2 regions of the Paraburkholderia sp. Ac-20347 genome follow, and region 1 is predicted to be linked to the other one. Evidence: riboswitches for the same ligand, from Rfam matches in the RefSeq annotation. Region 1 holds a riboswitch; the other holds the start of a gene.
The links. A riboswitch is a leader RNA that binds a small molecule or an ion and turns the genes downstream of it on or off. The one in region 1 is predicted to bind FMN.

Region 1 (5,612 bases):
ATGCATTCACCGCTCGCGCTCGTGAGCCACGCGCAGGCCGATCGTCCGGCCGCACATCGCGGTACGACGCATCGCCGCGACGACGATCTCGCCGTCGACATCGATACTGATTCGGATAACGAAGCGATTGTTCGCGGCGTCGACGAACGCTCTGCATTCGCCACTGCGCCGCTTGCACAAACAACAGCACAAGCGACATTGCAAACGGAGGCGCACGACAGCGCTGCCAATGCGTTCGATGCGCTCGAACATCTCGTCGGCGTGAACCTCGCGCGGTTGCGCGCCGAGCGTCAGCTCTCGCTCGATGCGCTGGCGCGCGCCTCGGGCGTCTCGCGCGCGATGCTCGCCCAGGTGGAGTCGGCGCGCAGCGTGCCGTCGATCAAGGTGCTCTGCAAGGTTGCGGCGGCGCTCAAGGTGTCGGTGTCGGCGTTCCTGCGCCGTCATGCGGTGAACGGCTTCGAGCATCTGCCCGCCGAACGCGCGCCGCGCCGCGTGAGCGCCGACGGCCGTTATTCGGCTCGCGCGCTCTATCCCGAGGACGAGCCCGCCGCCGCCGAGTTTCACGAGCTGCGCATCGCGCCGCTGCACACCGAGCCAGGCACGCGCCGCGCGCCGGGCACGACCGTCAACCTCGTCGTCAGCGAAGGCACGCTCGAAGTGAGCGTACACGATCGCCGCCAGTTGCTCGCGACCGGCGACGCCATCGTGTTCGACGCCGACCAGCCGCACAGCCTGCGCAATCCGGGCGACACCGAGGCGCGCGTGTTCCGCGTGACGCGCAACGCCGAGACGCCGCCGCGCTGGGACGTGCCGCAAGCCGCGCCGCAGACGCTCTGAGGTCGGTGCGCCAATTTGTCCAGTGGGTCTTTGCCGCGCTGCACGATCGGGCGCGACGCGGTATGCTTCTTCCGCCGGTTCAACCGGTAATCAGTGCGTCTTCAGGGCGGGGTGCAATTCCCCACCGGCGGTATGCCGGCCGGGCCGAAAGGCCAGCCGGTGAGCCCGCGAGCGCCTGTGCGTGAGTCGCTGCAAGTTGTTTTCGTCTCGCGCGCAGGGTCAGCAGATCTGGTGCGAAGCCAGAGCCGACGGTCATAGTCCGGATGAGAGAAGATGTGCAGATGGTCATGTTTGCCCATCCGCCGCGGCGTTGCGCCTGCGTGCGCGTGGCGTCGTCCGGCCTTGAGCCGGGTGCCGCGCGCGGCGCTCGCGAGAGGTCGCGTGCCGGGGATTCCTGTCTGTTTGCAATGCCCTGAAACGTTTTTCGCCCAACTCTTGCGAGGAGCGTTTCACATGTCCTTTACCCGCAATCTCCCGGTCGAGCAGCCGCTCGACGCCATCGCCGATCTTCCTTTGCTCGATACCGAGCCGGTGCCGCCGCGCATCGCCGCCGCGCTGCAGGCCATGCGCGAAGGCCGTCCCGTCGTCCTTCAGGACGATCACGACCGCGAGGACGAGGCCGATCTCGTCTGCGCTGCCGAGAACCTGACCAACGAAACGATGGCGCTGTTCATCCGCGAATGCAGCGGCATCGTCTGCCTGTGCCTCTCCGACGAGAAAGTGCGCGCGCTCGAACTGCCGCCGATGGTCGCGCGCAACGAGAGCCGCAACCGCACGGCCTTCACCGTCTCGATCGAGGCGCGCGAGGGCGTGAGCACGGGCGTGTCGGCGGTCGACCGCGTGACGACGATCCGCGCGGCCATCGCGGCCGGCGCGAAGCCCACCGATATCGTGAGCCCCGGCCACGTGTTCCCGCTGCGCGCGCAGCCGGGCGGCGTGCTCGCGCGCCGGGGCCATACCGAAGGCACCGTCGACCTGGCGGCGCTCGCCGGTCTGGAGCCTGCGGGCGTGTTGTGCGAACTGATGAACCCGGACGGCACGATGGCGCGCGGCCAGCAGGTCGACGACTTCGCGAAGCTGCACAATCTGCCGATGCTGACGATCGCCGAGCTGGCGGCATTCCGCGCCTCGCTCGCCGAGGTGCGCGAACGCAGCGCCGAGCTGGTGTAAGGCGCGTTCGAGACGTGAAGGTGCTGCGGACCGCCTTGCCGGGCGGCCCGCAATGAAAAACGGCGCGTGAGCCTTGCGGTTCACGCGCCGTTTTTTTATCGACGAAGCGAGCGGCAGCGCGCCAGGTTGGCTTACGACTGCACGTCGCCGAACTCGCCGCGCACGCCCGCTGCCACGAGCGCGGGCAACTCTTCCATGTGCTCCATGATGCGCGTGATGCCCATCTCGCGCAGCACGTCGGCATAGCCCGACGGGATATGGCTCGCGCCCACGAACGCGATGGTCTTCATGCCCGCCGCGCGCGCGGCGTTCAGGCCCGAGAGGCTGTCCTCGACCACGAGGCAGCGCGCCGGCTCCACGCCGAGCGTTTTGGCCGCATGCAGATAGACATCCGGATAAGGCTTGGGCCGCGCGACCATCTCGGCGCTGAAGATGCGCTCGCCGAAGATCGTGTCGAGCCCGGCGCGGCGCACCGAGGCGTGCACGCGCGTGAGGCGGCTGTTCGACACCACGGCGGCGGGCAGCGCGATCTGGCGCAGCGCGTCGCGCACGCCGTTGATCGGGCTCACCGAATCGGCGATCGCGACTTCGCAGTTGTGGTCGATCGTCTCGAGAAAATGCTCGGGCAGCGTGAGATTGAAGCGCTCGGCGACGTCGGCGAGAAAACGCGAGGTCTGCTGGCCGAAGGCGGAGGCCACGGCGGCGCGGAAATCCACGCCGGGGAAGGTGCGGCTGAGCGTATCGAAGAGCACGTGGTCGGCGATGACTTCGCTGTCGACGAGCACGCCGTCGCAGTCGCAGATGAGATGGTCGATCATGCGTAAGACGAAAAAGCAGCCGTGAAGGCTGTATGGACGGACGAAAACACGGGGCGGCGCACGGTCGCGCGGCATGCGGACACCACGCACGCAAACCGGCAAGGCAGGACGTTGAAAGCCTCATGATACGTGCTTTTGCGTGCACGGCCGGGGTTTCGCGTGCCGCTTGCTGTTTCGGATGCGCCGGCTTTCACGCGTCGATGCGACGTTGGCCGTACGGCCAGGGTGTGAGGCGCGCCGCGCGATGCGACAATGCGCGCTGGAACACTCAGTCGAACACGGGGAGAACGCAATGCGTGGACTTGCGATGATCGGTGCGGCGATGCTCGTCGCGGGATGTGCCAATTCGTCGGGCCTTGTCGGCACGTGGAGCAGCCCGCCGCCTTTCGCCACGCTTCAGCAGATGTGCGGCGGCCAGTCGCCCGACTACGGCGCGGACACCCAGGCCGTCTATTCGGCGATCTACGACGCCTATGTCGCCAACCGTCACGGCAAGCTGCCGCAGGAGCGCTTCTGCAGCTTCCAGGCGGGGCTCGCGCAGCAGTACACGGCGCATGGCGCGAACGGCGACATGCAGTCGCGCAATCAGTGGGTGGCGTATCTCAACGACCAGCGCGCACAGGCGCTGAACTGGCGCGCCTCGGCCGATCCGACCTTGCGCGGCGGTTGAGCGCGCGCGGTCCGGCCGGACGCGGAACCTGGCGGAACAGCCTGGCGTAGCAGCCAGGCGGAGCGCGAAAAAAATGGTCACGCGGGCATGAAGCGCGCGGGTCCGCGTGACCATGCACTGCAGGCGCGAACGTCTACAGCCGTGCGCCTGCATCGGGGATGGGCTCGACACAGCGTTCTGGCGGACGATCCCGGCGTCCGCTCAGGTCGAGAAAAGGTCGGTCGTGGTCGTATGGCGCGTGCCTGAGAGCGTGTTCGCGCGCGCCGGCGTGTCAGGCCGTTGCCGCGCGTGAGCCGCGCGGTGTCTGGTTCACGAAAACCGTTTGATGGCGCGTAACGCCGAGTCGCCGATTTCGGTGAGTCGCCACCGCTGGAGGCCGGAGGCCAGGCGTTCCAGCTGGACGAGCTGTCGTTCGAGCAGGGCGTCCAGTTCTTCGCGCTCCATATCGAGCTGGTTGGGGGCGTCCTTCACTAGCAGCAGAGTGGCGAATTCATGCGGACTCAGCATCGTTCTCTCCATGTTGCCGCATCAGAGGTCGACGTTCGCGGCCCCTCGTTGGGCGGCGCGGCGACAGTCATGCGGTGGGCGTGAGCGAAAGCCTGCAACGGCGCGGTCGGTGATCGGCTGGACGGTTGGCGGTCCGTTCGAGCGTGCCCGGGAGTGGTGATCGCGAGCGTCGGGAGACGTCGCCCAGGCAACTCAAACAGCATCCAGCCCGGACGCGGCGCCGGGGAACTGGAGTGTAGTCAACGCCTTTGCGTTGTACAAACCACATGCCGAAAATATTCCCTTTGACATTCGCTGCCTGCGGCGGCGGTCGAGCCGCGCCCAGGAATCCGCGAAATCACTTGAAGTTCATGGCGCGTCGCGCAATGCGTGCTGATTCACGGGCCGGTTCGTGCTCGATTCACGTCCGCGCTCGGGCACCGATTCGCCGCGCATCGCTTGCGCCTCGTTCGCGGTCGCGCGCGACTTGCGCTCCGTCAAGCTGACGCCCTGGAGGATTTCTTCGGTTTGCGCCGATTGCCGCGTGTGAGCCTTTACTTCGCAACGCCGCCGATTATTTGTGGTCCTGTTACGTACCGCTGTCAGGCCCGTGGCTTGCGGCTCCGGGGCTATCGGGACAGGGCTTTGCGTAGCGTGCGCTGAGCGTCCTGCTCGCGGCACAGAGTATTGCTGCGTAACAAAATCTGCGCTACGACTGGCTTACAAGTCGACTCTTCCCGGAACTGGCGCTTGCGGGACCGGTCTGTGCTCTGAGACTGCAGCTTCAAGAAACAACGGCTAATATGAATTAGATATGGCTGGTACCTTTCACCACGCGGCGAAAGCGCCATTGCAGGGCACCGGCGAGCAGTCGCGCCGGGACCGGGCGCGTAGCGCCGCGCGAGCAGATACCGCTTTCGGAGTACGACATAATGCGTAACGACAGTGAGCCTGGCCACGTGATGCCCTGGCGCATCGAAGACATCGATCTCACGCGGATCGACCGCAAGCTCGCGGCTGCCAACGAAGATCTGCTGCTGCTGCTGTGTGCGGCATCGTTCATCGAAAGCGGCTCGGACCTCTACACGAGCAATCTGAGCGTGTTTTTCAATGGCGACCCGGAAGTGTCGGCGTGGCTCAACAACGAATGGGAACACGAGGAGCTTCAGCACGGCCGCGCGCTGAAGACCTACATCAATTACGTCTGGCCCGAATTCGACTGGGACACGGCGTTCAATAACTTCTTCGAGGAATACTCGAAGACCTGCTCGTTCGAGGAATTCGAAAAGACGCGCGCGCTCGAAATGGTTGCGCGCTGCGTCGTCGAAACGGGCACGGCCACCTTGTATCGCGCGATCGGCGAATGTTCGACCGAGCCCGTGCTCAAGGAAATCACCGACAACATCCGTTCGGACGAAGTGCGCCACTACAAGCACTTTTTCCGCTACTTCAAGAAGTACAACCAGGTCGAGGGGCATGGCCGCCTCGCGGTGCTTGGCGCGCTCATGCGCCGCGTGATGGAGATCAAGAACGAGGACTCGGAGATCGCGCTGCGTCACGTGTTCGCGATTCGCTATCCCGATCGCGTGAAGGATTCGGCGTACAACCGCGAACTCACGGCGCGCGTGAAC
Region 2 (15,129 bases), on a different contig from region 1:
CAGCTCGTGGAAATCGCCAAAGCGCTCTCCAAGCACATCAAGGTGCTGATCATGGACGAGCCGACTTCCGCGCTCTCGCGCCACGAAGTGGAGATTCTCTTCAAGATTATCGGTCAGCTCAAGGAAGAGGGCGTGACCGTGATTTATATCTCGCATCGCCTCGAAGAAATCATGGCGATTGGCGATTGCATCACGGTGCTGCGCAATGGACGGCTCGTGGCCGAAGACGATATCGCGGACATCGATATTCCGTGGATCATCGAAGCGATGGTTGGTTCGTCGAAGAAGCGCTTCGCGTTTGAACAGCACGCAATCGGCGAAGAAATCCTGAAGGTCAACGATCTGGCTTTAAAGCGCTCGAATGGCATTTACGCCGTCGATCATGTGTCTTTCTCGGTGCGTGCCGGTGAAGTGATCGGCATTTACGGACTCATGGGCGCGGGCCGCACCGAACTCCTCGAAACGCTGCTGGGCGCGCAGCCGCACGCATTGGGCGAAATCGAACTGGCGGGCAAGGCGATCGAAGATCTGCCGATTCCGAAGCGTATCGAAGCGGGCATCGCGCTGGTGCCCGAGGATCGCCAGAAGCAGGGCATGATTCAGCTGATGTCGATTCTCGAGAACATGACCTTGTCGAGTCTCGGCAAGTTCGTCAACCGGCTGAAATTCGGCGCGCTCAAGCGCGAGAAGCAGGTCGAAGCGGCCGAGGACATCGTCAAGCGGCTCGCTATCAAGGCCGCCTCGGTGGACGCGCCGATCACATCGCTTTCCGGCGGCAACATGCAGAAAGTGGTGATCGGCAAGGCGCTGCTGACGTCGCCGAAAGTGCTGCTGATGGACGAACCGACGCGCGGTATCGACGTGGGCGCCAAGGAAGACGTCTACAAGACGATCAGCCTGCTCGCGAAGTCCGGCATCGCCGTCATTTACGCGACCTCCGAACTCGACGAGGCCGTGGCGGTTTCCAATCGGGTCTTCGTGATGGCGAGCGGCAAGCTCACGGCCATCATGGAACGGTCACAGTTTGACAGCGAACGCATCGTGCGCGCATCGACACCGGCCACGGCAGTGGTCTGAGGCAACCGAGGTAGACACCATGAATACTCCCAATAGCAGCAATCCTTCGCTGCATCCGGTGCATACGAAGCACAACCGGCAGAGCGCCTATATGGTGGCGCGCTTCACGGTCAATCTGCTCAAGCTGCGCATTTTCATCGCGCTGTTTGTGATCTTCATTGTCTTCTCGCTCACGGCGGATAACTTCCTCTCGGCCAGCAACATGCTGATCATGGCGAAGCACGTGACTGTCGTGGCGATTCTGTCGATCGGCATGACGCTCGTGATCCTGACCGGCGGTATCGATCTTTCGGTGGGCTCGATTGTCGGGATCAGCGGCATGGCGGCGGGTTATCTGCTGCTCCAGGGCGTACATATCGGCCATTACGTAGTGTTCTTCAATCCGCTTGGCGTCGCGCTGCTCGCGTGTGTTCTCGGCGCGTTGATTGGCGCCGTGAATGGTTATTTGATTACCGCGCTCAACGTCGCGCCGTTCATCGCGACGCTGGGCATGTTGTATGTCGTGCGCGGCGCCGCGCTGCTGGTGAACAACGGCAGCACGTATGCGGACCTCGAAGGCAATGCGGCGCTCGGCAATACGGGTTTTGAATTCATCGGCAACGGTACGATCATGGGGCTTTCCGTGCCGGTGTGGATCATGTTGTTGCTGGCGGCCGTCACCATTTTCATCGCACGCAAAACGCCGCTGGGCCGGCGCATTTATGCCATCGGCGGCAATGAACAGGCCGCGCGTTTCTCGGGTATTCGCACCAACCGCGTGAAGCTGTTCGTCTACACGTTCTCGGGTTTTTGCGCGGCAATCGTCGGGCTGGTGATTACCGCGCAGTTGCAGACCGCCCACCCGCTCACGGGCGAAACCTACGAACTGAACGCGATCGCCGCCGTGGTGCTGGGCGGCACGGCGTTGATGGGCGGACGCGGAACGGTGTTCGGCTCGGTGGTGGGCGCGTGCGTGATCAGCATTCTCGGCGACGGCATGGTGATGTGCGGCATCAGCGACTTCTGGCAGATGGTCATCAAGGGGCTCGTGATTATCTTCGCCGTCGTGGTGGACCAGTTGCAGCAGCGCCTCCAGTCGCGCATGGTTGCGATGACCGCCTGATCGATACCGGGATAAAAACATGCAATACGTTCTGGCCATCGATCAAGGCACCAGTGGCACGAAGGCGCTCGTTTTCGACGCCGAAGGACAGGTTCACGCGCGCGGCTTCGTTGCGGTCTCGTGCACGCATCCGCAGGCGGGTTTCGTCGAGCAGGATGCCGACGCGATTTACGATTCCGTGCTGCAGGCCGTTGCGCTGTGTCTCGCCGCATTCAAGGGCGAGCAGCGCGATATCGTCGGCGTGGGGATTTCGAATCAGCGCGAAACCGTGGTGTTGTGGGACGAGCAGGGCAGGCCGATCGTGCCCGCCGTGTCGTGGCAATGCCAGCGCTCGCTGCCGATCTGCGAGCGGCTCAAGCGCGACGGGCTCGCGCCACGCATCGCCGCGAAAACCGGTTTGCTGATCGACCCGTATTTTTCAGGCACCAAACTCATCTGGCTCACTGAAAACGATGCGCGCGTGCAGGCGCATATTCAGCGCGGCAGCGCGTATTTCGGCACGGTGGATAGCTGGCTGCTGTATCGGTTGACGAAGGGTGCCGCGTATTGCGCCGACTATACGAACGCGTCGCGCACGATGCTGTTCAACCTCGCGTCGCTCGAATGGGATCGGGAACTGGTCGAGGAATTCGGCTTGCGCGGGTTGCGTTTGCCGGAACTGAAACCGTCGGCCTCGCATTTTGGCGAAACGGATTTCAACGGCTTGCTGGCGCACGCGGTGCCGATTGTGTCGATGATCGGCGACTCTCACGCGGCTGCCGTGGGCGAGGGCTGTTTGACGCCGGGCGTGGCGAAGGCCACGATGGGCACGGGCTCGTCGATCATGATGAACGTGGGGCGCGAACCGCAAGCGCCCGCGCACGGCCTCGTCTCGACCTTGTGCTTCGCCACGGGTTCGCGCGTGGACTATGCGATGGAAGGCATCATCATCAGCGCGGGTTCGACGCCGGCTTTTCTCAAGGAGAAGTTCAATCTATTCGGCGATTTTGCCGAGGCCGAGCGCGCATTCACGGAATACGACAACGGCGGCGTCTTTCTGATTCCCGCGTTTTCCGGCATCGGCTGCCCGCACTGGAAATATCCGGGCGGCGCGCAGATCGTCGGGCTGCAGTTTTCAACGGCCTGGCAGCACGTTGCGCGCGCGGCGTACGAATCGATCGTCTATCAGATCAAGGACGTCATTACGGTGATGGAGGAGTCGGCCAACGTGCGTCTGAGCGAACTGCATCTCGATGGCGGCCTCGTGCAGCGGCCCTTCCTGCTGCAATACCTGGCCGACACGTTGAACCGGCCGGTCAGCACGCTGGCGCTCAGTGAAATATCGGCGGCCGGTGCGGCGGCGTTGGCGCTGCTCGAAACGGGCCTGATTCCGTCGCTCGACGCGCATCGCGCGAACCGCGTGATCGCGCGCCGCGTGGAGCCGGGCACGGGCGTGGACGCCGCCGCGCGCAATCACGAACAATGGCTGAAGTGGATCGGCCGTCTTTAAACGCAGGGTTTCCGGAGAATACACCGTGAGTAACGAAGCAAAGCGGTTCGCAGGCAAGGTGGTGGTCGTGACGGGCGGAAGCCGCGGTATTGGATTGGGTATCGCGGAGCGCTTCGCGCAGGAAGGCGCGAAGGTGTGCGTGTCGGCGAACGAGAAGAGCGTGCACGATGCAGCGGCCGGCTTGCGCGACGCGGGCTATGAAGCGATCGCCGTCGAGGTCGACGTGACGAGCAAAGCGCAAGTCGTGGCGCTCTACGACGAAGTGGCCGCGAAACTCGGCGAAGTCGATATTTCGGTGCAGAACGCGGGCGTGATTACGATCGCGAAGCTGCCCGATCTGAGCGAAGCCGAGTGGGACAAGGTGATGGCCGTGAACACCAAAGGCGTGTTCCTGTGCTGCCAGGAAGCGGCCACGCGCATGCTGCGTGCGGGCAAGGGCGGCCGCCTGATCAACACGGCGTCGGGCCAGGCGCGTCAGGGTTTCGTCTATACGCCGCACTACGCGGCGAGCAAATTCGGCGTGCTCGGCATTACGCAGAGTCTCGCGAAAGAACTCGCGCCCACGGGCATCACGGTCAACGCGTTCTGTCCGGGCATCATCACCACGGATATGTGGGCGTACAACGACGAGGCGTGGGGCAAGCTGCTCGGCGATTACAAACCGGGCGAGCTCATGAAGGAGTGGGTCGACAACATTCCGATGAAACGCGCGGGCAGCGGTAAGGACGTGGCCGGTCTCGTGGCGTTTCTCGCTTCGGACGACGCGTCCTATATCACCGGCCAGACGATCAACGTGGACGGCGGCATGTTCATGTCGTAAGCGCAGCGCGGGCGTGAACAGGCGACGCCGTGCGAGGCACGGGCGTCGCCACGGCGCGTGTTAGCGCACCGGCAGGGCGGCGAGCTTGCTGACCGTATCGGCGCAAGCGTGCGCGGCTTCCGCGCCCTTGACGACGAAATGCTCGCGGAAATACTTCACGTGTTCTTCGCCGTGGAAATGATGCGGCGTGAGCACGACCGAAAACACCGGCGTGCCGGTTTCCAGTTGCACCTGCATCAGGCCGTCGATGACGGCCGTCGCGACGAAGTCGTGGCGATAGATGCCGCCGTCGACCACGAGGCCCGCTGCCACGATGCCGGCATAGCGGCCCGTTTGCGCGAGGCGTTTGGCGTGCAGCGGAATTTCGAAGGCGCCCGGCACTTCGTACAGATCGACGTCGTCGGCGCTGTAACCGTGCTTCTGGATCGATTGCACGAAGGAATGCTTGGCCTGATCGACGATGTCGCGATGCCAGCAAGCCTGAATGAAAGCGAGACGCGGACGTTGACCGGCGGATGCAGCGACAGCCTGGGATTCGATGGTGCTAGAGGTGTTCATGGACTTCAGCCTGTTTTGTGTGAACAGGGCGTAGAACGGCAGCGCCTTTCGCGAGACGCGAAAAGACGGAGGCCATCCTGTTCTCTTTCATCCGGACTATGACCGTCGGCCCCGGAATCCAACCGGGTCTGCTGACCTCTGCAACCGCAGAGCGCTCGCGGGCTACGTCGTGTTTAACGCCGATTACCGCCGGTGGGGAATTGCACCCCGCCCCGAGAACGTGTTCGTTAGCGTGTTGATTAACGAACGGGTTGTACGGTAGCACGAAACCCGGTTTTGTGCACAGCCGCAATCAGCCTGAGTTTGTACTCTAAATCTGGCACTCAATTCGTTGCGCCGTCATGTTGTCGATTGCGGTGCTCGAACGCATCAGGATCGAATGAGGAGCGAATGTCATGAAGCGCAAGCTGGTGTTGGGCAACTGGAAGATGAATGGATTGGTGGCGGCGAAGCGGATGATGGAGAAGGCTCGCGCGTTCGCCGAGGCGTTGGCATGACGGCCGCGAATCGCCTCCGCGTTCCACCGCGCGCGTCGAAGCAATGGTTGCTGCCGATGCCGCACGAATCGGTTCGCAGCTTGTCGTTGAATGCGCATCTCGCGCTGGAAGCGTGCCGCGAGGGACGGGGTCATCAACGCGAAAATCAACGCGGCAATCAGCCGATGCTCAATGAACTCACGCGCCTCACCTACCTCTCGTATTTTCTGTGGAAGACCGGTCTGGGACACGCCGACGATGGCGTTTATGCCGGTGCGGAAGATGCGTTGAATGCCGCCGTCGAGCGTGCGCAGCACAGCGGAGAATGGATGATCGGCTCTTGCGACGTTGCCGCGATTCAGGCGTTGCTCAAGGTGTACGACGAACAATTGGCTTCGGTAACGGCGCGCGACTATTGCGCCGCCGTCCAGCGTTTGAACAAACTGCTTGAGACGCCGCGAACGGTTTCTCCTGTGATCCGGCAGACTTCGCACGCGGTATGACGCGCCCGATCTCTGAGTGCCGCGACTGGAAAACGTTTGCGCCCAACGCATTCGCGGTTCATCAACGCGCTTAGAATAGGCGGTCTTCTTTGTCGCGCACACTCGATGCTTACCGTCCTGCCTCTCAGCAACGAATCGGCCAGCGACCGCGCAAGCGTGTTGCGCGTGTTCGTCGAAGCCGCTTCTTACACAGCGCTCGTGGAAGGCCGTCCTCCCTCGGAAAGCGATGTCGACGACTTCTTTTTCGGTAAGCCAGTGAGCAAGGCTTTCGCCGATAAAACGGTATTCGGTTTCTACGCCGGGCAAGACATGATCGGCTGCGCGGACGTCATTCGTGCGTATCCCGCTCACGATTGCATCTGGATCGGCCTCATGCTGTTTTCAGAAGGCCATCAAGGACGAGGCTACGGAAGGGCTGCATTACGCCTGCTGTTTGAAATGGCGGCGACGTGGGGTTATCGCACCGCGCAGCTTGCCGTTGTTGCCACCAATGCGCGCGCATACGCGTTCTGGAAGCGCGAAGGTTTCGCGGAGATTCGGCGCGCGAGCAATGCGAGATTCACGGGCGAACTGATCGTCATGCAACGCGCGATCCTCTAATCGTCTCGCGCAGAAACAGAAAAAGTGACCGACGCCCGTTGGTGTCGCGGTCTTAAGCGCTGGCTTAAACCTGCCACGGCAAATCGATGTCGACAAAGACGATTTGCGTCGTAATAACCGACACAAGGTGGGTCGATAACACGATCCGCTTGACGAGATTGCCGCGCGTGCGCACCATGCGTTTCCGTATCGACAATTCGCGCCGCGCTTCAACATTGGCGTGAGCGAACCGACGGGATGGAAACGTTTACGCATGGCGACCCATCGCACATTTCACGCTCGAATGTTGTCCTCCGAAATGAGCGTTGGTGCGTTTGTCATGAATGGAGGCGCTGCGAGCGCATTGAGAGCCGGTTATCACCTCATAGCCATCGGGGGGATTCAAGCGGCTTCCTGCGTTTTCCATACAGTCTCGATACGGCTTGGAAGCCTGATTCGTACGATCTCGCGATATCGAAGTAAAAAAAACTTAGGAAAGCTTTGATGCGTTTTTTGAGGAGAGGCTTGGCCGTCGAGGCCGAGCGCTGGTTCGGTCCAGATGGGCATACGCGCGTCGAGGCGCGTGAGAATGGCTGGGCGATCGCCACGCCCGATGGCTGGTGGCCAGTCGCGCCCGGCGACTGGATTCTCACGGATGAAACCGGCAATGCGCGGGCCTTGAGCGACCGTCAGTTCAGCGCGCTTTACGCACCGGCTTGAATGTGTGCGATCGCGCCCGCGCGCCAGGCTGGCGGCGGGTGCGAACCATTGCTTGCTTCATGCCCTGAAATTCGCGCTTTCGCGCGGCGCCGCTAGAGCGTCGATAGTGGCTTCGGTTTGGCCACTCTGCGCTCGCAAGGCGGCGTTTTCATTCTGAACGGTATTGAGATCGACTGACGTTTCGCTTATTGCGCAAACGTTAGCCGATATTGAAATGTACGCGAATATCCTGTTCGGATTCAATCGCGTGACCGTCTTTCAAGGCGGGCGAAAATCGCCAGCTTTTCAAAGTTTCCATCAGCAATTGATTCAGTCGCGGATTAGGCGTCGGCTTGATTAGCGCGACGTCGACTGTGCCATCGACGTGAATCGTGAAGCGTGCCAGCGCGATCGCGCGATAGGCGTACGCGCGCAGATCGTCGGGAATCTCGGGCAGCGGTTGCACAACCGGACGCGCGGCGACGTCGCCAGACGGGCCGGAGGCGACGGTAGGCGTAGCGTGTGTTGGCGGTGTCGCGTCGTCCGTTGCTGAAGATGTGGATGGCGTGGTCACCGAGTTTGACTGGGTTGGCGCAGCGGTGGCTGGCGGCGCGAGAGGCACGATGTGTGCGGGCGGCGAAGGCGGTGCAACGGGTTGTCTGGCAACTTGCGTCGGATGGTGCTGCGCGACGGGGCGCATCGCGTGCGTCACGGCAATAGCTGGCGAAGGCGCAGGCTTCGGTGGCGCAATGTCGACGAGTCGCGCATCGAGCGTTGGCGGCGGTGCGCTGGTTTTTTCGCGTGGCTTGAAACGCTCCATCAAGCAATCGATCGACAGCGCGCACAACACGGCGGCGAGCACGCAGCACACCAGCGTTCTTGGGCCTTGTGCGTCGAGCAGCGTGACGAGGCGCGCAGAGTTATTCGTGCTCACGTTGAACCGCGATGAGAAAGTGAGCGGCGCCGCCTTCGCGTGCCCGCAACATGGCCTGCACGACGAGTCCATTCGGCGCGCCGGCATCCGCGGCAACGACCACGTTGCCATCGGCACCGAGCAGACGTTTGATCGATGCAGGAATGTCCTGCAACTGCACGGTCCGGCGATTCAGCGCGATCAGACCGTTACGGTCGATGCTCAGCGTGAGCGGTTGCTGCGCGGCAAGCGGCTGTGCGTTGCCCTGAGGCAATTCGAGCTTCACCGCATCGAGCCGTTGCATCGTCAGCGACGCCAGCATGAAAGTGGCGAGCAGAAAAAACATCACATCGATCATCGGAATGATTTCGATGCGGCCGCGTTTCGATGTGCGGGAGCGACGCAATTTCATGGCGTAGTCGCCTCGCTTTCATTCACGCTTTCATTGGCAAGACGCACATCGCTGAGCCACGCATTGGTCTGCATTTCGAGTTCATCGACGAGCCGGTCGATACGCCGCGAAAAATAGTTGAACGCGAACAGCGAGACGAGCGCGATGACGATGCCGATCGCGGTGGCCACCAGCGCCTGCGCGACTCCGCCGGTCACGCCGCCCGGGTTGACGAGACCCGCATGCCCGATCAGCCTGAACGCCTGCATCATGCCGACGAGTGTGCCGAGCAGGCCGAGCAGCGGCGCGGCCGTGACGATCGTTTCGAGCATCCAGAGTCCTCGCGACATGTCGCGCTGGACTTCGAGTGCGAGGCCTTCGGCGCGAGCTTCGATCCACCACGCGGGTTTCGTGGCGTTGCGCAGTAGCGGTTCGAGCAATCTGCGAAGCGCATGACGCGCGGGCAGCTGACGCAACGTCTCGTCGCGCAACGCTACGTGTGACAGGTCGTCTTGCATGACGGCGCGTCCGGGCATGGACGCGAAGCGCCAGAATACCCAGGCGCGGTCGAGAATAATGACGAGCGCGATTGCCGCGAGCAGCGTGAGCGGATAGACCACCCAGCCGCCCACGCTCGCCGCGTCCATAATGCCTTGCCAGTTTTGCATGAGCGTAGATGCGAAGAGATTCGTCAGAAGTATTTCGTGAGGCCGGCGTAGAACGCGCGATATGGGCCGTATTGCGGCGCGAATACGCCGATGCCGGAGCCGTCGCGCAATTCATAGGTTCGACCGAATGCGTTTTCCACCACGAAGCGACCATCCACCTTGCCGATCATCGGCAAATTGAAGTGCTGAATCACGGCCAGATTGAACTGTGCATAGAGCGGCAGCTTGCCGGTATTCGCGAAGCCGTTGCGCAGGCCGCTGCCCACGGTGCCATCCATTGTGAACGTGGTGCGATGCCAGTTGTACGCCCCGCCGAACGACGCGGTCACGCGCTGGTCGTGATCGAGAAAGACCCAGTGATTGCTGATGAACGCGAGTTCGTCCGCACCGAAATTGAATTGCGCGGAATCCACGTTCTTGCCTTGCGCACGGCTGAACGCCACATTCAGATAGGCGGAAACATTGTCGTGCTTGTAATTGGCCGTGAATTCCACGCCATACACGCGCCCATACTGGTAGTTGAACGGCGTATAAATGAGTGCGGTGCCGAACTGGCCGAGATCGAGCAGGTTGTGCGCTTTCTTGTAGTAAGCGTCGAGTCCCAGCGTGAGATCCGAGCCGAGTTGTTGCGTGACGCCCAGGTCGAAATAATCGTCGCGCTCGGGCTGCACCGGATCGTTTTGCGTGACCTCGCTTTGATTCGTCGTGCCGTTGTAACGGCTGATGGTCGAATTCGACACGAGTTCGAATGACGGCGGCGTGAAGTAACGCGCATAACCGGCGTGAAACGACGTGGTGGGCGTGAGCTTGAAAATCGCGCCGATACGCGGACTCAACTGGCTCGCCTGCACGTACTCGTCCATGCCGTCGTAACGCAATCCATAGTTGAGCGTCAGGCGATCGGTGATCTTCCATTCGTCCTGTATATAGGCGCTGTAGAGATAGCCGGTCTTGCTGCTGGAGTCGGAGAGCGTGTAGGGCACGTCCGAAGTTTGATTGCCATCGGCGTCGGCCGGAAATACCGAGACGTTGTCCCAGAAGTTCGCATGCTCCTGCTGGAACAACACGCCCGCGCGCAACGTGTGATGCTCGTTGAGCCGGTAGGTGGTATCCGCTTGCAGACCGTTGGCGGTATCGCTGTGAAAGTCCTGCGAGGCCACGCCGTTGTAGATCAGATCGCCGACCGGATCCGGATTGAATTGCGTGCGCGTGTAGCGCGTGAACAGCGCGACCTGATAGTCGAGCGCGCCGCCATTCGTGCCTTGCAGTGCCACCACCGCAAAGTTATTCAATTCCGACTGCGTTTCATTCAGATTCGCGGAATTGAAACTCGGCGTACCGGCCAGCATGAAACTGGGTGTAAGGCCCGGCGTGTTCGGAATCTGAAACTGATTGGCCGCCGTGCCGAACATCACACTCACGCGTGTGAGCGGATTGATGATGTACGACATATAACCGAACGCGTTACCTTGGCGCGTATGGTCGTGAATCGGATTCGGCGACGCAGTGGGCGCCTCGATGCCCAGATTGTTTTCTCCGAGCGAACCGCTAAAGAAATAACTGAAATCGCCCTTGCTGCCGTACACGTCGGCGCTCGTCTGCAAGGTCTGGTGACTGCCGCCATAGACGTCGATCGACCCGCCATCGCCGAAATCGCCTGATTTCGTGCGGATATCGACAATGCCGGCGGTGCGATAGCCGTATTCGGCGGGCAGCGCGCCGGTGAGCAGATTGACCTGATCGATGATGCGCGTATCGAGCGACTGGCCAAAACCGCTAATCGGCTCGGGAATCATGATGCCGTTGATCCGGTATTGCAGATCGGCGTGATCGCCGCGCACGTGCAATTGCCCATAGGAGTCGTTCGCGACGCCGGGTGCCTGCAGAAGCACCTGATTCAACGGCGTATTCGCACCTTGCGGCATCGACTGAATATCGCTTTGAGTAATGCGATAAATGCTGCTGCCGGTTTCCGGAAGCAGGCCGTTGCGCGCTTCGTCGAGGCGCTTTGCATTGACCTGCACGTCGAGCGTGTTTGCGCTCGCGTTGCTGGCCGTGGCGGCGTTATTCGTCGTGGCGTCGGTCGGGGTGTCGGTCTCTGCGCTACGGGCCGGATTGGCCGCGACGATGGCGAACGCGACGAGCGCCGCGCGAGCAAGGAGTGTGCGGTGGTGGTTCATGGTGCCGTTGGGCGTAGGTTATTTTTGGCTGGCAGCGTTGCGCGACGACGCAGAACTCGCGTCGGTCACCGGGAAAATTTCGTGGAATGATATAACGTAACATTGAGAAAATTCCAGAGAATTCGATGGAAAGAAAAATCGTCAGCAATTGAATTTAGTTTGTAATGTTTGTGTTTGGTATATCGAATGAAAGAGGCTCGATTTTTGGCGCTTTTTAGCTTTCAGATGTAATAAATTCGTTTGACGGGATTGCGCGGCGAGGCGAAGTGGGTGGCGGCGCGGCCGGGCATGGTGTATGCACGCTATCAATCAGCTACGCAGGGATACGTCGAGGCGACCGGCGCGCAGGCGCAGCCGATGCAAGGAGGAAGTGAATCATGAACGCCCAATCCACACGCCCGCATTACCAGGTCAACATTTGCCGCGGCGATTTTCGCCACGTCCGCGAATGTTTCGTTACATGGAAAAGCGAACCGCTTGTTTATCGCCTGAATCAGAAAATGTTCGAAGGGCGCAACGAGGTTCGCCCCTTGTCGGACCAGTGCTACGACGACACGGAAAAAGCCCGCAAGGCGCTCCAGCTCGCGTGCAGTCCACAAGATCCCTATGCGCTGGCCGCCGAAGTCTGCAATGACGACCGCGCCATGTGGATTGTGATGGCCGCGTACGGCGAATGACGGCGAATGACGGCGACCGGCGCGTGGGTTAGCGCGTCACCAACTGACGATTAGCGCTTCGCCTGATATCGCCGGCGTGCATTCTTCTTCATAGTATGCTTTCGCGAAACGGTGCCGCATCGCCCTTGCGTGCGTTATTCAATTTGCGAATCATCCGCTCAGGAGGAGACGTCGAATGAAGCTTGCGAAGCTGCTGTTCACGGGTGTGCTTGCCGCCTCGGCATGGGGTGCGATGTCGGTGGCCGCGCATGCGGAAGATCTGCTCGACAGCGTGAAGCAGTCGGGCGTGCTCAAGGTCGGTCTCGAGGGTACGTATCCGCCGTTCGATTCACGCAACAGTGCAGGACAGCTCGAAGGTTTTGATGTCGACGTGGCGAAAGCCGTGGCGGCGAAACTCGGCGTCAAACCCGAGTTCGTTCCCACGGAGTGGAGCGGCATCATTGCTGCGCTGCAGGCAGGTAAATTCGACGTAATCGTCAATCAGGTGACCATCACGCCGCAACGTCAGCAGGCCGTGGATTTCAGTCAGCCTTATACGTATTCGGCGGCGCAATTGATTCAGCGCGCCGACGATAAACGCGAATTCAAATCGCTCGACGAATTCAAGGGCGACAAGAAACTCGGCGTGACGCTCGGCACGAATTACGATCAGATGGCGCGCGCGGTGCCGGGCATCAACGTGCAGACCTATCCGGGCGCGCCGGAGAAATTGCGCGATCTCGCGGCGAAGCGCATCGACGCCACTATCGACGATCGGCTGATGCTGCCGTACATGATCAAGACTTCGCATTTGCCGCTGCGTCCCGGCGCGGTGCTTCAGGGCGCAAACCAGGAAATGGGCATTCCGTTCCGCAAGAACAATCCCAAGTTCGAGAAGGCGATCAACGACGCGCTGACGCAATTGAAGCAGGACGGCACGCTCAAGAAAATCTCGATGCACTGGTTCGGCAGCGATGTGACCGTGCCGATCGCGCAGTAAAGGCCAAAGCGAAGGCCAAAGCGCGCGCCGCCCTGATCGTGGCTTAACCGCCCGTATAGAGATTGCAGAAACTCACCGGCCCGACGCAGACGGTTTGCGGCGAGCCGGTTTCGCTCGTGCCTTGCATGGGCGCGCCCATGCCGCTAGCGTGCGCCGTCTGGCTGTGCTCGACCTGTTGAGCGAAGACGGGGCTGACGTCGGGATAGGAGGCGTCGGTGACGAAGCGTGAACCGTTGGCCTGCGCTTCGATCAATTGTTCGCGAACCTGTTCGCGCGTGAGACCTTGAGCGGATGCGGCGATCGATGCGCTCATGGAGGCGCAGACGGACAGCGTAAGGACGAGCGTGCGGGGGAATTTCATTTCGAACTCCTCAGGATAAGGAAGAATTCGGCGGGAAGAACATGTCCGGCCGGTGCGAAAGAGACTGCACCGGTTATACCGTCGCGGGGCGCACGCTATTCCCGTGCATTTGTAACGACGTGCAGGATGGCGACGCAAGCGCACGCGTCGCCATCCACGAAGTTTATTTTCGTTCGGGAAGGAACCAGTTCATCACGAGCGCGCAGATACCGCCCGTCGCGACGCCCGATTCCAGCACATTCTTGAGCGCATGCGGCAGGCTCGTCAGAATCTCCGGCACCTGCGAAACGCCGAGACCCAGCGCCAGCGAAACGGCGATGATCAGCAGCGCGCGGCGATCGAGCGTAATGCCCGACAGAATGTTGATGCCGGACGCGGCCACCGCGCCGAACATCACCATCGCTGCGCCACCGAGCACCGGCTCCGGCACGGCTTGCAACACGCCCGCGACCGGCGGGAACAAACCGAGCAGCACGAGCATGCCCGCGATCCAGAGGCCGACGTGGCGGCTCGCAATGCCCGTGAGTTGAATCACGCCGTTGTTCTGCGCGAACACCGAACTCGGGAACGTGTTGAACACGCCGGCCAGCAGCGAATTGAAACCATTGACGAGCACGCCGCCTTTAATGCGCTGCATCCACAGGGGACCTTCGACAGGCTGCTTCGAAATCTTGCTGGTCGCGGTGACGTCGCCGATCGCTTCGAGCGAAGTGACGAGGTAAATAATCAGCATCGGCACGAACAGCGACCACGAGAAACCAATGCCGAAATGCAGCGGGGTCGGAATCTGAAACACGGCGGCTTCGCGCGCGCCCGTAAAGTCGAGACGACCGAGCAGGCCTGCCACGAGATAGCCGATGGCGAGTGCGATCACGAGCGCCGTGCTGCGAACCCACACCACGGGCACGCGATTGAGCAGAATGATCGTGCCCAGCACGGTGCACGACAGCGCGAGATTCTGCGGGCTCGCGAAATTGCCCTTCGCGATTGCGCTATAGCCGCCGCCCATGCTGATGAGACCGACCTTGATCAGCGTGAGGCCGATGAGCAGCACCACGATGCCCGTGACGAGCGGCGTGATCAGGCGCTTGACGAAGGGCAGGATGCGCGAGACGCCCATTTCCACCAACGAGCCCGCGATGACCACGCCGAAAATAGCCGACATCACCGTTTCGACCGGCGTGCCTTGCTTGACCATCAGACTGCCGCCCGCGATCAGCGGACCGACGAAATTGAAGCTGGTGCCCTGAACGATGAGCAGGCCCGCGCCCAGCGGGCCGAAACGCTTGCACTGCAGGAAGGTAGCGATGCCCGAAATCACGAGCGACATCGAAACGATCAGCGTGGTGTCGCGGCTGGATACGTTGAGCGCCTGGCAGATCAGCAGGCCGGGCGTGACGATAGGCACGAGAATGGCCAGCAGATGCTGTAGCGCGGCCACGAACGCGATGGTCGGGGCGGGGCGGTCGTCGGGGCCGTAGACGAGGTCGTGCGTCGGGTCGGCGTCGTCGCCGCTCGGGGTGGCGCGTGGGGCGGGGGAAGCGGGTTGCATCGGCGAGGCGGTGAAGGCGGTTGGAAAGGAAAAGGCGAGATTTTACCGGGTTGGTGCCGATCATGGCCGACGTCGGCGGTTTCGGGGCTCTCGCGCACTCAGGAA

Region 2: linked by a shared signal. The riboswitch ahead of G3N97_RS00135 (6,7-dimethyl-8-ribityllumazine synthase) and the one ahead of ribB (3,4-dihydroxy-2-butanone-4-phosphate synthase) in region 1 are both predicted to bind FMN.

What each region holds. Positions count from the first base shown of each region.
Region 1 is NZ_JAAGPN010000370.1:269-5,880, forward strand. Features, by position in the region: gene G3N97_RS35490 (XRE family transcriptional regulator) at 199-837, shown strand; FMN riboswitch at 931-1,116, shown strand; gene ribB (3,4-dihydroxy-2-butanone-4-phosphate synthase) at 1,291-2,007, shown strand; gene G3N97_RS35500 (HAD family hydrolase) at 2,139-2,825, opposite strand; gene G3N97_RS35505 (hypothetical protein) at 3,118-3,495, shown strand; gene G3N97_RS35510 (hypothetical protein) at 3,805-4,002, opposite strand; gene G3N97_RS40055 (hypothetical protein) at 4,351-4,482, opposite strand; gene G3N97_RS35515 (ferritin-like domain-containing protein) at 4,914-5,612, shown strand, end outside.
Region 2 is NZ_JAAGPN010000001.1:23,358-38,486, forward strand. Features, by position in the region: gene G3N97_RS00115 (sugar ABC transporter ATP-binding protein) at 1-1,077, shown strand, start outside; gene G3N97_RS00120 (ABC transporter permease) at 1,097-2,179, shown strand; gene G3N97_RS00125 (FGGY family carbohydrate kinase) at 2,199-3,668, shown strand; gene G3N97_RS00130 (glucose 1-dehydrogenase) at 3,694-4,488, shown strand; gene G3N97_RS00135 (6,7-dimethyl-8-ribityllumazine synthase) at 4,549-5,046, opposite strand; FMN riboswitch at 5,122-5,270, opposite strand; gene G3N97_RS00140 (hypothetical protein) at 5,540-6,025, shown strand; gene G3N97_RS39905 (GNAT family N-acetyltransferase) at 6,131-6,625, shown strand; gene G3N97_RS00150 (hypothetical protein) at 7,130-7,324, shown strand; gene G3N97_RS00155 (TonB family protein) at 7,524-8,165, opposite strand; gene G3N97_RS00160 (biopolymer transporter ExbD) at 8,224-8,628, opposite strand; gene G3N97_RS00165 (MotA/TolQ/ExbB proton channel family protein) at 8,625-9,275, opposite strand; gene G3N97_RS00170 (TonB-dependent receptor) at 9,299-11,455, opposite strand; gene G3N97_RS00175 (hypothetical protein) at 11,833-12,132, shown strand; gene G3N97_RS00180 (transporter substrate-binding domain-containing protein) at 12,308-13,111, shown strand; gene G3N97_RS00185 (DUF4148 domain-containing protein) at 13,155-13,472, opposite strand; gene G3N97_RS00190 (uracil-xanthine permease family protein) at 13,636-15,024, opposite strand.